DNA from 4 places in the Streptomyces sp. NBC_00523 genome. Region 1 is predicted to be linked to each of the others. Evidence: riboswitches for the same ligand, from Rfam matches in the RefSeq annotation. Region 1 holds a riboswitch; each other region holds the start of a gene.

Region 1 (4,203 bases):
CGGGCGGCCGTCTCGCTGTATTTGGCGCCGCCGACGAGGACCAGTTCGAAGCTCGACAGGTCCTGCTCCGCCGAAGCGGCCGCGTCCGTCCACACCAGGGCGAGCGGCGGCACCATGCCGGTCATGGTGACGCGCTCCCGTTCGATGACCGGGAACGCCGTGGCCGGGTCGGGGCGCGGGCACAGGACGACGGTGCCGCCCGCGTACAGCGTGCCGAGCCAGCCGGGCGAGCTCATCGGGAAGTTGTGCGCGGCGGCCAGGATCACGAGGAAGCGGGTGTCCGCGCCGACGCCGCAGATCTCGTTGGAGCCGCGCAGCGAGTAGATGTAGTCGTCGTGCGTACGGGGGATGAGCTTGGGCACCCCCGTGGTGCCGCCGGACAGCTGGAGGAAGGCCAGGTCGTGCGGCTCGGGCCCGTCCTCGGGCTCCCCGGACGCGTCGCACGGCACGTCGGACAGGGCGGTGTGCTCGCCCGGGATCTCCGTCTCGCGGTGGGCGGGCAGCGCGTAGACGGGGAGCGCGCCGATCCGGAGGAGGGCGAAGACGACCTCGGCGAACTCGGCGATGTTGGGCAGCTGGACGACGACCCGGTCGCCCTTGGCTATCCCGCGTGCCCGGAAGCCGGCCGCCAGCCGGGCCGCGCGCTCGTCCAGCTCCCGGTACGCCCAGGCGCGGCGCTCGGGCGCGGGGTCGACCAGCGCGACGCGGTCGCCGTGGGCCTCGGCCCGTTCGCGCAGCATGCTCGTGAAGGTCTCGCCACGCCAGTGGCCGGCCGCGCGGTAGCGGGCGGCGAACTCTGCGGGCCAGGCCGGGGCGTCGTCGTACGGAGAGGCAGTCATCGTTTCAGGTCTCCAGGGGGAGGAGCCGCTTGCGGGGGCGCCGGGCGGACGGGTCAGGCGCGCAGGGTGGCGCCGCCGTCGACGTACAGGTCGTGCAGGGTGATGTGGCGGGCCCGGTCGGACACGAGGAAGGCGACCGCCTCGGCGATGTCGGACGGCTCGGCGATCCGGCCCAGCGGGATGCCCGTGCGGTAGCTCGCCAGGTCCCCGGCGATGACGCGCTGCGCGGCGGGCCCGTCGTCGTGCGCCTCACCGGCCGGCCACATCCCGCGCTGCATGTCGGTGAGCGTGGAGCCGGGCGAGACGGTGTTGCAGCGGACGCCCAGGGGGGCCGGTTCCAGGCCGAGGCACTTGGTGAACATGACGGAGGCGGCCTTGGACGCGGCGTACGCCGCCATGGTCGTACGGGGGATGCCGGCGGCGTTGGCGGGCGACGGCAGTTTGACGACAGGCCCTAGGACGGTGAACAGGGGCGGCAACACTTAGGTAAGCCTAACCATAGAGTGATCACGCGAACGGAGGGCCGGAACCGGTGATTCCGCCCGGTCGCGAGCCACCCTGTGTCCCTTTTGCTCGTGTATGAGCAAAATGCCAATTGCGGGCGTTCGGAGTGGTTTTGATGCGGTCAGATGCGACCAAAACGGGCGAACGCCCCCATTCCGGCTTCAGTGGGCAGCGTCACGTCGGCCGTTTCTGACGCGCAATCCGATCTCCCGGTTCCCAGTCGTGCCAAGAAATTTGACTTCCCCCGGCGCGGGCGATCATGAGCATTTCCTTTGATTGATCTTGCAAAACAATTGTGATCAGCAATTCCGGGCTTGTTCCGGCCGTCGTTTCTCGCTTACGGTCCCGTCATCAATCCGGATGGAACGCCGAATCCTGCCGCCGTCCGGGAACCCGACCACTCACGTACGGCAGGAGCGGGGGACCCAGGTTTGCCGCCGGTCCGGAATCCGGAGCGGCTAGGGGTGAAGTCGCCATGCGCGACCGGACATCTCCAGTCCGAACCCGACAGCTCACCTCGTAGGCGACGGAGAGGAAATACCCCATGCCCATCCCGGGTAAGCACCGTCGTGCCAAGTCCGCGTCCCTGACCCGCGGTTTCATCGCCGTCAGCGCGGGCGGAGCCGTTCTCGCACTCCCCCTGATCACGGCCGGATCGGCTTCCGCCGCCCCCGCCAAGACCGTCGTCGCCGAAAAGGCCGCGGCCCCGACTTCCGTCGCCGGCAAGGAAATTGCCGCGCGCAAGGCCGCGCCCACCACCTATTCCGTGGTGTCCGGCGATTCGCTTTACAAGATCGCCCAGGGCCATTCCCTCAGCGGTGGCTGGGAGCGGCTCTACAAGGACAACCGCGGTGCGGTCGGCGGCAACCCCGACCTCATTCACCCGGGCCTGAAGCTCACCATCGGCGCCAAGTCCGAGGCCGCTGCCCCGAAGGCCGCCGAGAAGAGCGCATTCAAGGCGGAGAGCGCCGAGAAGAACGGCGACACGGCCCCCCGGACCGAGAGCGCCGACCGCGCCGACCGTTCCGAGCGCACCGCCGTCCCGGTCGCCGCCGAGAAGCCCGCCGAGACCCAGGCGGCCGTCGCGTACACCGACGACCTCGACGGCTGGATCAAGGAATCCCTCGCCATCATGGGGCAGCAGGGCATCCCCGGCAGCTACGACGGCATCTACCGCAACATCATGCGGGAGTCCTCGGGCAACCCGATGGCGATCAACAACTGGGACATCAACGCCGTCAACGGCACCCCCTCCAAGGGCCTGCTCCAGGTGATCCAGCCCACCTTCGACGCCTACCACGTGCCCGGTACGTCGACGGACATCTACGACCCGGTCGCCAACATCACGGCCGCGTGCAACTACGCCGCCGCCACGTACGGCTCGATGGACAACGTCTTCGGCGCGTACTGACCGAAACCGGCCCCGCGCTCGGGGCAGGGCCGTGAACAGGGGCGGGAAGAAGCGGAAGCGCTTCTTCCCGCCCCTTTCGCATGCCGTCACGCTCTTGTCGCGGAAAAGCCGTACAACCCTTGTGGCACAAGCGGTGTCGAACACGGCGTCCGGGAAGACAGCGGGCTCTTCCCGGCACCCCCCGGAGTCGCCCGGCCATCCTTGATCCAAGGAGCCACCTGTGCGTACGTACCGTTCGGCCGCCGTTCTCGCGGCCTCGATCCTCCTGCTGACGGGCGCGGCCATCGCCGCGCCCTCCGCCTACGCCGGTCCGTCCGCGCCCGGCGCCGTCCAGGCGAAGGACCGCAACACCGACTTCAACGGCGACGGCTACGAGGACGTGCTCATCGGCGCCTCGGGCGCCACGATCGACAGCAAGCCCGGCGCCGGCTTCGTCACCGTCCAGTACGGCTCCCGCAGCGGCCTCGGCACCAGCCCGTCCGCCGTCTTCAGCCAGAACACCGCCGGGGTGCGCGGCGCCGCCGAGGCGGGCGACGCCTTCGGCCAGTCCGTGGCCACCGGCGACCTGAACGGCGACGGCTACGACGACGCGATCATCGGCGTCCCGGGCGAGGACATCGAGCCCTTGGCGGACGCGGGCGGCGCCGTCGTGCTCTGGGGGTCCCCGCAGGGCCTCACCGGCACGGACAGCGACTGGCTCCAGGCCGGCGAGCCCACCGCCTGGGCGCGATTCGGCAGCGCCCTCGCGGCCGCCCACTTCAGCCCCGACGTCCCCGGCGACGAGCTGGCCGTGACCGACCTGTTCGACCTCATGCTCTTCCGCTACGAACCCGCCCTGCTGAAGAAGGACGCCGACGCCGCGCCCCTCGCCCCCGCCCAGCGCGAGAACGTGATCCCGGCCGAACCCGGACACGAGATCGACCCGAAGTCGCTGACCACGGGCGACTACGACGGCAACGGCCTCGCCGACCTCGTCGTCTCCGGGACGGCCGCCGGCCCGAACCACGGAGAGGGCTGGTCCGCCTACTTCTCCGGCCAGGTCCAGGGGCTCCGCTTCGAGCGCTCCCTGCGCGGCGGCCCCGCCGTCGCCTCCGGTGACATCAACAACGACGGCTACGACGACCTCGTCACGGGGACGCCGCGCCGCCCAGACGCCACCAGCGGGGGCTCCCCGGACGGCGGCGTGGTCGGCGTCTACTACGGCAGCGCCGGTGACGGCCCGGTCGTCGGCGCCGCCGGGCCCGGCACCGAGCCCGTCTGGTGGACGCAGGACTCCCCGGGCGTCCCCGGGGTCTCCGAAGAGGGCGACCGCTGGGGCAGCGATCTGTCGGTGGCCGACACCGACGGCGACGGTTACGCGGACGTGGCCATCGGCGCCCCGCTGGAGGACGTCGGCGCGCCGGGCTCGGACCTCTCCCGGGGCGACACCGGAGCCGTATGGTTGCTGCG
Region 2 (4,203 bases), 3.7 Mb from region 1:
AGATAGCCCGTACGCTCCAGGACCGCTTCCAGCACCACGGCGGGACCGGCGCCGGACTCCACGACCGTGCGCAGCTCCTCCATCAGCGTGTTGAACCGCTTGACGGCGTTGGCGGAGCGGGCGGCCATGCCGTACGCCTCGTCCACGCGGCGCAGCGCCTGCGGGAAGGTGATCTTCTCGCGCAGCGAGAGCGCGTCGATCATGGCCTCGGCGCGCTCGCCGATGCCGCGCTTGGGCACGTTGAGGATGCGGCGGAGCGGGACGGTGTCCTCGGGGTTGGCGAGGACCCGCAGGTAGGCCAGGACGTCCCGGACCTCCTTGCGCTCGTAGAAGCGGACGCCGCCGACGACCTTGTAGGGCAGGCCGACGCGGATGAAGATCTCCTCGAAGACACGGGACTGCGCGTTCGTCCGGTAGAAGACGGCGACGTCGCCGGCCTTCGCGTCGCCCGCGTCCGTGAGGCGGTCGATCTCCTCGGCGACGAACTGCGCCTCGTCGTGCTCGGTGTCCGCGACGTAGCCCGTGATGCGGGCGCCGGTGCCCGCGTTGGTCCAGAGGTTCTTGGGGCGGCGGCTCTCGTTGCGCTCGATGACCGCGTTGGCGGCGGACAGGATCGTCTGGGTGGAGCGGTAGTTCTGCTCCAGGAGGATCGTCGTCGCGTCCGGGTAGTCCTCCTCGAACTGGAGGATGTTGCGGATGGTCGCGCCCCGGAAGGCGTAGATCGACTGGTCGGCGTCACCCACGACACACAGCTCGGCGGGCGCGTTCTCCGGACCGGCCGGGCCGACCAGCTCGCGCACCAGCGTGTACTGGGCGTGGTTGGTGTCCTGGTACTCGTCCACCAGGACGTGCCGGAAGCGGCGGCGGTAGTGCTCGGCGACGTCGGGGAAGGCCTGGAGCAGGTGGACCGTCGTCATGATGATGTCGTCGAAGTCCAGCGCGTTGGCCTCGCGCAGCCGGGCCTGGTACATCGCGTACGCCTGGGCCAGGGTCTTCTCGAAGCCGTCGGCGGCCTGCCCGGCGAAGGTCTCCTCGTCGATGAGCTCGTTCTTGAGGTTGGAGACCTTGGCGGTGAAGGACTTCGGCGGGTAGCGCTTCGGGTCCAGCTCCAGATCGCGGCAGACCAGGGCCATGAGCCGCTTGGAGTCGGCCGCGTCGTAGATCGAGAACGAGGACGTGAAGCCCAGCTTCTTGGACTCGCGGCGCAGGATGCGGACGCAGGCGCTGTGGAAGGTCATGACCCACATGGCGTTGGCCCGGGGCCCGACCAGCTGCTCGACGCGCTCCTTCATCTCGCCGGCGGCCTTGTTGGTGAAGGTGATCGCCAGGATCTGGCCGGGGTGGACGCCCCGCTCGGCCAGCAGGTGGGCGATGCGGTGGGTGAGCACCCTGGTCTTGCCGGAACCGGCGCCGGCGACGATGAGCAGGGGCGACCCGGAGTGCACGACGGCGGCGCGCTGCTCGGTGTTCAGCCCGTCGAGCAGCGCCTCGGGGTCGATGACGGGGCGGTGTGCGCCGTCGCGGTAGTACGCGTCACGGGGCGGCGGGGGCCCGTCGAACACGCCCGCGAACAGGTCCTCCGGCACCGCTTCGGGTGCGGGGTCCTCGGGGGGCGGCGGGGCCGCGTCCTCCTCCTGCTGGAGGCCGGCCAGGAAACTGTCGTCAAAGAGGCTGCTCATCGCTGTCCGAGTCTAAAGCTCTCCACTGACACCCGGCCCCGCTCCGAAAAGGTCACGGAAATGTATCGGGCATATCGCACACCAACCTTCACAGCGGCCCCGTCAGTTGGCTAGCGTGCACGTTCGGACGGCCCGTACCCCCAGAGGCGACCTACGCCGAGCGTGCCGCCACGCCGAATCCGGGCCCGCCCGGAACCGGGGACCCACACGCAGCACCGGGGTGAATCGGTCCTTCCCCACCGGACCGTAGGGCAGCCTTCCGTTCCGCCCGAACCCGACAGCTAACCCGGTAGGCGGTCCACGGAAGGAGATGCCGGCCTTGGCGTCGCATCGCAAACCGCGCCCCCGGGTGCGTTCCACCGTCCCCGCGGTCGGGCTGACCTCGGCCGCGCTGGCATCGGTGACCCTGCTGTCCTCGCAGAGCGCGATGGCCGCGCCCGCGCCGAAGCCGAGCATCGAGGAAGTCCAGAAGAAGGTCGACGACCTCTACCGGCAGGCCGGCAACGCGACCCAGAAGTACAACCAGGCCAAGGAGGCCACGGACCAGCAGAAGTCCAAGGTCGACGCGCTCCTGGACGACGTGGCCAAGCGCACAGAGAAGGTGAACGACGCCCGCAGGACGCTGGGGAACTACGCCGCCGCCCAGTACCGCAACGGCGGCCTCGCGCCGACCGCGACCTTCTTCCTGGCCGACGACCCGCAGTCGTTCTTCGACCAGACCCACCTCATGGACCGCATGGCCGAGCGCCAGCAGCAGGCGGTCGCGAACTTCCGCACGCAGCAGGCGAAGGTGTCCAAGCAGCGGGCCGAGGCCGTGGAGAGCCTGGAGACGCTGACCGAGTCGCAGGCCTCGCTGCGCACCAGCAAGCAGGACGTCCAGACGAAGCTGACCGAGGCCCGGACGCTGCTGTCGAAGCTGACCGCCGAGGAGAAGGCGCGCCTGGCGGAGCTGGAGCGGAAGAAGGAGGCGGAGGCCAAGCGGAAGGCCGCGGAGCTGGCGAAGAAGCAGGCCGCCGCCAAGAAGGAGGCCGAGCAGAAGGCCAAGGAGGCGGGCGGCAGCAGCGGTACGGAGACGGGCTCCGGCTCCGGCTCCGGTACGGGCTCCGACAGCAGCGCCTCCACGAAGGCGGAGAAGGTCCTCGCGTTCGCCCGCGCCCAGATCGGCAAGCCGTACGTCTGGGGGGCGACCGGCCCCGCCTCGTACGACTGCTCGGGGCTGACGCAGGCGGCCTGGAAGGCGGCGGGCGTCGACATCCCGCGCACCACCTGGGACCAGGTGAACGTCGGGACGCGGGTCGCCACGGCGGATCTGCAGCCGGGTGACCTGGTGTTCTTCTACGACGACATCAGCCACGTCGGGATCTACAAGGGCGACGGGATGATGATCCACGCGCCGAAGCCCGGGGCGAACGTGCGCGAGGAGTCGATCTACTACATGCCGATCTACGGGAGTGTGCGCCCCGCCTGACCGGGGAAGAGGGCCGGTCCGCACGGGCCGGCCCCCTCTTGCGGGGCGCGTCCGCCGCTCAGGTCCAGAGCGTGGCGATGAAGATGTTCGCCAGGGTCAGCGCGCCGACCGCCGCGAAGACCCCCTTCTCGACCTTCTCCTCGTCCCGCTTGACGTAGACGAGCCCCAGGATCACGACCAGGAACAGCAGCTTGACGCCGATCTTGACGTTGTTCACGGGGTGGTCGTCGGCCTGGTCCAGGCCGACGAGGGCGACGCCGGTGACGAGCATGGTCAGCGCGCCGTGCAGCATGCCGGGGACGAACCGGGCGGTGCCGGCCTTCATCGCCTTCATCTGGCCGAGGAAGCCGCCGAGCAGGGCGGCGATGCCGATGATGTGCAGGGCGACGACGAAATCGATGAGTACGCGCATGGTTCCGCACCCTAGAACCCTCTCTCCGGACGGCTCCGGGCAGGGTGGGGCCTACGGGCCGCTTGAATGATGAATGCACTTTTTGCCTGATTCTGTGGCCCTTTTCCCGGTCACTCAGGCTTCATGTGCGGTCATTCTGCGACAATGCCACGCCAAGAGCGGGCAATAACCGTCATAACGACACCTTCCCGTGACCTCGGATTAGCGTCCCTTCCCGGTGGCCGTGGAACAGGGACCGTCCTCGCCGGCCACCGGAGAAGCCCGCCGGTATACCCCGTCGGGCCGTCGCACGGAAGGACGCCCGCCCCCGTGGCAGCGCATCGCAAACCCAGGCAGCGCCTCACCACCGCCTCCGCGGCCCGCACCGCGGCGACCCTCGCCGTCGCCGGAGCCGCAACGGCCGCCGTGCTGCCGGGAGCCGCGCACGCGGACCCCGCACCCACCGCGAAGCAGGTCAAGGCCCAGGTGGACCGGCTGTACCGGGAGGCGGAGGTCGCCACCGAGAAGTACAACGGCGCGAAGTCCGAGGCGACCGCCGCCGCCAAGTCGGTCGACGCCCTGCGCGACGAGGCCGCCCGCAGGACCGCCCGCCTCAACACCGCCCGCGACGTGCTCGGCGCGTACGCCGCCGCGCAGTACCGGTC
Region 3 (4,203 bases), 4.8 Mb from region 1:
CCGCCCCCCTGGACGCCGAGCCCGAGGGTCTGGACGGCGTGGCCACGATCATGTCGCGCGCCCTGTCCGAGGGCACCGACAAGCAGAGCGCCGAGGAGTTCGCCGCCGAGCTGGAGCGGTGCGGCGCCACCTTCGACGCCCACGCCGACCACCCGGGCGTCCGGGTCTCCCTGGAGGTCCCGGCCTCCCGCCTGGCCAAGGCACTCGGCCTGGTCGCCGAGGCGCTGCGGGCGCCGGCCTTCGCCGACAGCGAGATCGAGCGGCTGGTGAGCAACCGGCTGGACGAGATCCCGCACGAGCAGGCCAACCCGGCCCGCCGCGCGGCCAAGCAGCTCTCCAAGGAGCTCTTCCCGGCCACGGCCCGCATGTCGCGCCCGCGCCTGGGCACCGAGGAGACCATCGAGCGGATCGACGCCGCGGCCGTGCGCGCCTTCTACGACGCGCACATCCGCCCGTCCACCGCGACCGCCGTGGTCGTCGGCGACCTCACCGGCATCGACCTGGACGCGCTGCTCGCCGAGACCCTCGGCGACTGGTCGGGGAACACCGCCGAGCCCCGCCCCGTCCCGCCGATCACGGCCGACGACACCGGCCGGGTGATCATCGTGGACCGCCCCGGCGCGGTGCAGACCCAGCTGTTGATCGGCCGCATCGGCGCCGACCGCCACGACAGCGTGTGGCCCGCCCAGGTGCTCGGCACCTACTGCCTGGGCGGCACGCTGACCTCCCGGCTCGACCGGGTGCTGCGCGAGGAGAAGGGCTACACCTACGGCGTGCGGGCCTTCGCCCAGGTGCTCCGCTCCGGCGCAGCCGACTCCGTCTCGGGTGCGACGGGCGCCTCGATGCTCGCCATCAGCGGTTCCGTGGACACCGAGTCCACCGGACCGGCGCTGGACGACCTGTGGAAGGTCCTGCGGACGCTGGCCGCCGAGGGCCTGACGGACGCCGAGCGCGAGACGGCCGTGCAGAACCTCGTGGGCGTCGCGCCCCTGAAGTTCGAGACGGCGGCCTCCGTCGCGAGCACCCTCGCCGACCAGGTCGAACAGCACCTCCCGGACGACTACCAGGCGACGCTGTACGCCCGTCTCGCCGAGACCGGCACCGTCGAGGCGACCGCGGCTGTGGTCAGCGCCTTCCCGGTGGACCGGCTGGTCACGGTCCTGGTCGGGGACGCCTCGCGCATCGAGGAGCCGGTCAGGGCACTCGGCATCGGAGAGGTGTCGGTCGTCACCGGCTGATCCGCAGCTCGGCCCGCTCGACGGGCAACGGGGAGGGTTCGGCGCGCGGTCGCGCCGAACCCTCCCCGCATGCGCGGCCCCTTTTGTCCCTTCCGTGCCTTTTGTGCATAAAGAGATTAGTTCGCCCTGTGGGATGGGCTACAAAACCCCGTGTCCGTTTGGTGGCCTGAAGTCCGTCCGCTTAGCGTCGGGTCCGCTGTCCGCCACTCGTACGCGCATCCGTGATGTACCGGGCAGCCATCGCCGAGTCCCCGTCAGGCGCGAGCCTGGGGAGCCGGGGACCCACCGTCCCTGGGGTGAATCGGATGCCCGCGCTCCGTCCGGAGCGAGGCGTCCGTAGGAGACCTTCCTGCTCCGAACCCGTCAGCTAACCCGGTAGGCGAGAAGGAAGGAAAGGACCAGCCACCCCATGGCGTTCACCCGTGCCACCGGGAAGCACCGTGCCCCGAGCCGCCTGACGCGCGTCGGCGCCAAGGCCGTCGGCGTCGCGACGCTCGCCGCCGGCGGTGTCATCGGCTCCCTGGCCTCCCCGGCCCTCGCCGCCGACACCGGGACGGCCCCCGCCGCCACCGAGACCGGCCTCTCCCAGCTCCTCGCCATCGAGAACACCCTCGCCGACCGCATCGACGCCCAGGCCACGGCGCAGCAGCACCAGGCCGAGGCCGCCGAGAAGAAGGCGGCGGCCAAGGCGAAGGAAGCGGCCAAGAAGAAGGCCGAGGCCGCGAAGAAGAAGGCCGCCGAGAAGGCCGCCAAGGCCAAGGAAGCGGCCAAGGCGAAGGCCAAGGCCGCCCGCGAGGCGTCCGCCCGCGCCGGCCGCTCCACCGCACGCACCGCGCTGGGCTCGTCCTACCAGCTGCCCGTCGCCGGCTCCTACGTGACCACCGGCTACAAGTCCAGCGGCTCGCTCTGGTCCTCCGGCAGCCACTCCGGCATCGACTTCCACGCCGCGTCCGGCAGCTCCGTCGTCGCCGTCGGCGCCGGCACGGTCGTGGAGGCCGGCTGGGGCGGGGCGTACGGCAACAACATCGTGCTCCGGATGGCGGACGGCACGTACACCCAGTACGGCCACCTCTCCTCGATCGGCGTCTCCGTGGGCCAGAGCGTGGCGGCCGGTCAGCAGATCGGGCTCTCCGGCTCGACCGGCAACTCCACCGGTCCGCACCTCCACTTCGAGGCCCGCACCACGCCCTCCTACGGCTCCGACATGGACCCGGTCGCCTATCTGCGCGCCCACGGCGTCAGCGTCTGACCGGTCACCGGCTCCACACCGAAGGCCCCGGCATCCCGCCGGGGCCTTCGCCGTTCCCACGCCTCCCCGCGCACCTTCCGCCACCCGGCCGCGACCAAAAGATATTCATGAATTCCCGCCCGGCATCGGAAATGCGAGCGCATTGCAATAGAGTCACGCCAGAGGTGTCGATCGGCCGCTGTTCGCGGGGATTGAGGCGGAGGTTCGGACATGCGTGTTCCGGCGCATTCGGTATGCACGGCAATCCGTGACGACATCGTCTCCGGTGTCTTCGAACGCGGCAGCCGGCTCACCGAGGAGGTGCTCGCACGGCGTTACGGGGTTTCCCGCGTCCCGGTACGGGAAGCGCTGCGCACCCTGGAGTCGGAGGGCTTCGTCGTGACCCGGAGACACGCCGGAGCCTGCGTCGCCGAGCCCACGGAGCAGGAGGCCGCCGACCTCCTGGAGGTCCGCATGCTGCTGGAACCGCTGAGCGCGGCCCGCGCGGCCCAGCGCCGGACGGACGCCCACCTCAAGGTGTTGCGCGGCCTGGTCAGGCTCGGCCAGGAGCGGGCCCGCCGGGGTGAGGGCGAGGATCTGCGCTCCCTGGCCGGCTGGTTCCACGAGACGCTGGCCCAGGCGTCCGGCAGCCCCGGCCTCATCGCCCTGCTCACCCAGCTCCGCCACAAGATCGCCTGGATGTACGCGGTCGAGCAGCCGGCCCGCCCGGCCGAAGCCTGGGCCGAGCACGGGGCCCTCGTGGACGCCGTGGCGCGCGGGGACGCGGAGCGGGCGCGGGCCCTGGCCGTGCAGCTCGCCGAACGCCACGGCGCCGCGCACCGGCTCCGCCGCGCCGCCCGCCCCGCCACCGTGCCCCGGGCCGGCCGTGTGAGGGCTTCGCAACGTGCCGTAAACACCGCGAGTGGCCGGAATTAACAAAGGGCGCGTACAAATAAAGAAAGGCGCGTGTAAAAAAAGCGGAAAAGGCGCGGCCCGCCCAACCGCCCGCTTATTCGGTCCGCGTCGTATGGCTGCGGCCCGCGCACGCAAAAGCCGCGGCGCCCCATGCAGGGGGCCGCGGCTTTCCCGTGAGAATTCCGGCGGTGTCGGCCGCTCGGGCTCAGACGGTCTCCGGAAGCTCCTCGAGACCCTCGGCGACCAGCTTCGCCAGGCGGTCCAGGGCGGCCTCGGCGTTGTCCGCGTCGGACGCGAGCACGATCTCCTCGCCGCCCTGGGCGCCGAGACCGAGCACCGCGAGCATGGAGGCCGCGTTCACCGGGTTGCCGTCCGCCTTGGCGATGGTGACGGGGACGCCGGAGGCCGTGGCGGCACGGACGAAGATGGAAGCGGGGCGGGCGTGCAGGCCCTCGGCCCAACCGACGTTTACGCGGCGCTCAGCCATGGTTCTGCCCTTCAAGAATCAACGGTTGTCTAGACCAGTGTCTCATGTGGTGCGCGATGCTCCGGGCAGACCCGCGGGCCCTCCCGCGCGCCGCGCCCGCGGTCGTCCGGAGACCTCAGAGTGCCCCGGCCCCGGCACCCCCGCGACCCGTGCGACAGCCGTAGGCTTTCCTCATGCAGCCCTCTCCGGAGCAGAGTCCGCATCACGCCTACCCCGATCACTGGGAGGCGGACGTGGTGCTCCGCGACGGCGGCACCGCGCGGATCAGGCCGATCACCACGGATGACGCCGAGCGCCTGGTCAGCTTCTACGAGCAGGTTTCCGACGAGTCGAAG
Region 4 (4,203 bases), 2.1 Mb from region 1:
GTGGCTGTGGAAAGGGGCATGCGCGGGCGGCTGAAAGTGACACTCTGTCAACCCTGTGACTTTCGCGTGATCTCTACTGCATCGACTTGTGACTCACGTTCGAGTTTCGCTAGGTTCACCGTTCGACTCACCAGTCGCTTGTCAGTCACACGGAAGGCATCTCCCATGGGCTCCGCGAACGGCAGACACCGCCGCCCTCGTCAGGCACCCGCCATCGTGGTCGCCGCAGGCGTCACCGGCTCGGCCATCGCCATCCCGCTGCTCGGCGCGGCAAGCGCACACGCCGCGGACACCGCGACCTGGGACCGGGTGGCCGACTGCGAGAGCGGCGGCATGTGGAGCGCCGACCTCGGCAACGGCTCCTACGGCGGTCTCCAGTTCACGCCGGAGCTGTGGAAGGCGTACGGCGGTGAGTCGTACGCCGAGCGCGCCGACCTCGCCAGCCGCTCGCAGCAGATTGCGGTGGCCGAGCGGGTCCTGGCCGCCAAGGGCCCCAAGGCGTGGCCGAGCTGCGCGGTGATCTCCGGGCTCACCAAGGCCGCGGGCAAGGCGGACGTGGACCCGGGCGACAAGGGCGAGGAGGACCCCGCCCGGGGCGCCGACTCGGGCCTCGACGCCGGTCTCGGCACCGACCCGGTGGACGACGCCTCCTCGGGCTCGTCGGCCACCGCCTCGGACGAGGCGTCCGACGCGGCCACCACGGGCAAGGAGGCCGGCAAGAGCTCCGGCAAGCACGCGGGCAGGAGCGCCGAGGAGAAGGCGGACGCCTCCGCCTCCCCGTCGGGCGACGCTTCGGCCGACCCGTCCGCCGACCCCTCCGGCACCCCGTCCGCCTCGGACGACCCGTCCACCACGCCCTCGGGCGACCCCTCCGCGGACCCCTCGGCCGGCGCGACGGACGACGCGCGGGCGAAGGGCGGCAAGCACCGGGGCGCCCCGGCCGCCGACGACGCCACCGGGACGGCCGACGGGCGCGACACGGGCCGCCACGCCTCGCGGGGCGACGGCGACGCGCGCGACAGTGCCACGGGGCCGGCTGGCGGCACGTACACCGTGCGGCCGGGCGACAACCTCTGGGCGATCGCCGACGCGCAGGACCTGCCCGGCGGCTGGCCCGAGCTGTACGAGGCGAACAGGGCCGAGGTGGGCTCCGACCCGGACCTCATCCTGCCCGGCCAGAACCTCGATCTGGGCCTGGGTGACCTGGCCCCGGACCAGGTCGCCGAGAGCGCCGGATGAGCCGTTAGAGCCCCCTGCGCTTTGGGTGGTTTAAGAGGCCCATGTCCCACTTTTGACCGAGTGAGACATGGGTCTCTTTGCGTGAACTCACGCCCCTTGTCCGGGAGGTCCCGCCGCATCCGTTCCGACCTGCACAAATGAGGGTTCATCGGATGCTCTTACGGGATGATTATCCGGTATGTCCTTCTTTGAATATGACCGGTGGGTGTGATTACGGTCAGAACCGCTCGCACCGCGGGCCCCGTCGACCGTCACGCCGAATCCTGCCGTCGGTCGGAGGGAACAGACGCGAAAGCGCCGTAGGCAGGAGCGGGGGACCCAGGTAGGCGCTGGGCCCGGTCGTCGGGAGACGGGCGGGGCCGGCTAGGGGTGAAGTCGCGCCAGGAGCGCGGCCGGGCAACTCACTTGGCCCGAACCCGACAGCTCACCTCGCAGGCGTCGGTGAGGAGAAGACTCGATGCTGCTCAACCGCAAGGGCAACAAGCACCGCCGCCCCTCCAAGGCCGTCCGTGTCGCGACGCTCGCCGGTGTCGCCGGTGCCGCCGTCGCCGTGCCGCTGATGGGCGCGACCAACGCCTCCGCCGCCTCCGTCGCCACGTGGGACGCCGTCGCCCAGTGCGAGTCCGGCGGCAACTGGTCGATCAACACCGGCAACGGCTACTACGGCGGCCTGCAGTTCTCCCAGTCCAGCTGGGCCGCCGCCGGCGGTACGCAGTACGCGCCCCGCGCCGACCTGGCCACCAAGGCCCAGCAGATCGCCACCGCCGAGAAGCTCCTCGACCTGCAGGGCCCGGGCGCCTGGTCCTGCGCCGGTGCCGGCAACCTGACCAACGACGGTGTCGACCCGGGCGTCGACACCGGCTCCGGTGCCGCGAAGCAGGAGGCCCCCAAGCAGGAGGCCGCCCCGAAGAAGGCCGAGCGCACGGAGGCCCCGGCCACCAACCGCTCCGACCGCTCGGACGCCCCGAAGGCCGCGAAGAAGACGGTCACCACCCCCACCGGCAAGAAGGTCGCCAAGGGTGACGGCGAGTACAAGGTCGTCTCCGGTGACACGCTGAGCAAGATCGCCGCCGAGCACCACGTCAAGGGCGGCTGGGAGCGGCTGTTCAAGCTGAACAAGGACATCGTCCAGGACGCCGACCTGATCTACCCGGGTCAGCAGCTCCACCTGACGAAGTAACGAAGCAACCGCGATCCCTCCTCGCTGATCGCTCAGGCCGCCCCGGCCCGGCACGCACTCTCCCCCCGTGTGTTGCCGGGCCGGGGCACGCCGCATTGAGGCCGCCGGGCACCCGTGAGCGTTCAACTGTTGTAGTTACCAGTCAGTAGTTATCCGGCCTTTCGCTCCGGTATGCCCGCCCTTGGGTCCTTTTTCGTCCCAGGGGACGGGCGGTCGGCCGACGCCGACGGCCGGGCCGGTTAGGCTCTTGTCGCAAGGCCAAAGTGACCCTGCACAATCAGCGTCATATCCCAGAAGGAGATGCCTCGTGCCGTCCATCGACGTCGTCGTAGCCCGGGAAATCCTCGACTCCCGGGGCAACCCCACGGTCGAGGTCGAGGTCGGCCTCGACGACGGCAGCACCGGTCGTGCTGCTGTTCCGTCCGGCGCCTCCACCGGCGCGTTCGAGGCCATTGAGCTTCGCGACGGCGACCCCAACCGCTACCAGGGCAAGGGCGTCGAGAAGGCCGTCCTCGCCGTGATCGAGCAGATCGGCCCGGAGCTCGTCGGCTACGACGCCACCGAGCAGCGCCTCATCGACCAGGCGATGTTCGACCTGGACGCCACGGAGAACAAGGGCTCGCTCGGCGCCAACGCCATCCTCGGCGTCTCCCTCGCCGTCGCCCACGCCGCCTCCGAGGCCAGCGACCTCCCGCTGTTCCGCTACCTCGGCGGCCCGAACGCGCACCTGCTGCCCGTTCCGATGATGAACATCCTGAACGGCGGCTCGCACGCCGACTCCAACGTGGACATCCAGGAGTTCATGATCGCGCCGATCGGCGCCGAGTCGTTCTCCGAGGCCCTGCGCTGGGGCGCCGAGGTCTACCACACGCTGAAGAAGGTCCTGAAGACCAAGGGCCTGTCCACCGGCCTCGGCGACGAGGGCGGCTTCGCGCCGAACCTGGAGTCCAACCGCGCCGCCCTCGACCTCATCATCGAGGCCATCAAGGAGGCCGGTTACGCCCCGGGCAAGGACATCGCGCTCGCGCTCGACGTCGCCGCGTCCGAGTTCTACAAGGACGGCTCGTACGAGTTCGAGGGCAAGTCCCGCTCGGCCGCCGAGATGACCGAGTACTACGAGGAGCTCGTCTCCGCGTACCCGCTGGTCTCCATCGAGGACCCGCTGTACGAGGACGACTGGGCGGGCTGGAAGGTCATCACCGACAAGCTGGGCGCCAAGGTCCAGATCGTCGGCGACGACCTCTTCGTCACCAACCCGGAGCGCCTGGCCCGCGGCATCGAGGAGGGCTCCGCCAACGCCCTGCTCGTCAAGGTCAACCAGATCGGTTCGCTGACCGAGACCCTGGACGCCGTCGAGCTGGCCCAGCGCAACGGCTTCAAGTGCATGATGTCGCACCGCTCCGGCGAGACCGAGGACGTCACCATCGCCGACCTCGCCGTCGCCGTGAACTGCGGTCAGATCAAGACCGGCGCCCCGGCCCGCTCGGACCGCGTCGCCAAGTACAACCAGCTGCTGCGCATCGAGGAGATCCTCGACGACGCCGCGGTGTACGCGGGCCGCTCGGCGTTCCCGCGCTTCAAGGGCTGACGCCCCTCGCGGGTACCCCCCGCCTCCGTCCGTCCCCGCGCCCGGTCACGTACCGTGTGCGGGGACGGACGTCGTAATGGGGAGGCGGGAACATGGCCGTGAAGGACAGGGACCGGTTCTCCACCGCGACCCGGCTGCGGCTGCTCGGTGAGCAGACCGCCGCCCGCGTCTACCGGTCCCAGAACCGGCGCCAGGC

The links. A riboswitch is a leader RNA that binds a small molecule or an ion and turns the genes downstream of it on or off. The one in region 1 is predicted to bind cyclic di-AMP.
Region 2: it holds a riboswitch for cyclic di-AMP, as region 1 does, so the genes downstream of both, OHS17_RS20700 (C40 family peptidase) here and OHS17_RS03905 (transglycosylase SLT domain-containing protein) in region 1, are expected to answer to the same signal.
Region 3: it holds a riboswitch for cyclic di-AMP, as region 1 does, so the genes downstream of both, OHS17_RS25585 (M23 family metallopeptidase) here and OHS17_RS03905 (transglycosylase SLT domain-containing protein) in region 1, are expected to answer to the same signal.
Region 4: it holds a riboswitch for cyclic di-AMP, as region 1 does, so the genes downstream of both, OHS17_RS13115 (LysM peptidoglycan-binding domain-containing protein) here and OHS17_RS03905 (transglycosylase SLT domain-containing protein) in region 1, are expected to answer to the same signal.

Annotation. Positions count from the first base shown of each region.
Region 1 is NZ_CP107836.1:847,611-851,813, reverse strand. It holds gene OHS17_RS03915 ((2,3-dihydroxybenzoyl)adenylate synthase) at 1-839, opposite strand, end outside; partial or broken gene OHS17_RS03910 (SDR family oxidoreductase) at 893-1,264, opposite strand; cyclic di-AMP (ydaO/yuaA leader) riboswitch at 1,700-1,884, shown strand; gene OHS17_RS03905 (transglycosylase SLT domain-containing protein) at 1,888-2,754, shown strand; gene OHS17_RS03900 (FG-GAP repeat protein) at 2,975-4,203, shown strand, end outside.
Region 2 is NZ_CP107836.1:4,515,680-4,519,882, reverse strand. It holds gene pcrA (DNA helicase PcrA) at 1-1,679, opposite strand, end outside; cyclic di-AMP (ydaO/yuaA leader) riboswitch at 1,841-1,991, shown strand; gene OHS17_RS20700 (C40 family peptidase) at 1,990-3,147, shown strand; gene OHS17_RS20695 (hypothetical protein) at 3,206-3,559, opposite strand; gene OHS17_RS20690 (C40 family peptidase) at 3,869-4,203, shown strand, end outside.
Region 3 is NZ_CP107836.1:5,624,633-5,628,835, forward strand. It holds gene OHS17_RS25580 (M16 family metallopeptidase) at 1-1,238, shown strand, start outside; cyclic di-AMP (ydaO/yuaA leader) riboswitch at 1,470-1,634, shown strand; gene OHS17_RS25585 (M23 family metallopeptidase) at 1,648-2,487, shown strand; gene OHS17_RS25590 (GntR family transcriptional regulator) at 2,698-3,402, shown strand; gene OHS17_RS25595 (HPr family phosphocarrier protein) at 3,587-3,868, opposite strand; gene OHS17_RS25600 (bifunctional acetate--CoA ligase family protein/GNAT family N-acetyltransferase) at 4,042-4,203, shown strand, end outside.
Region 4 is NZ_CP107836.1:2,929,382-2,933,584, reverse strand. It holds gene OHS17_RS13120 (transglycosylase family protein) at 166-1,239, shown strand; cyclic di-AMP (ydaO/yuaA leader) riboswitch at 1,525-1,692, shown strand; gene OHS17_RS13115 (LysM peptidoglycan-binding domain-containing protein) at 1,697-2,419, shown strand; gene eno (phosphopyruvate hydratase) at 2,727-4,007, shown strand; gene OHS17_RS13105 (FtsB family cell division protein) at 4,100-4,203, shown strand, end outside.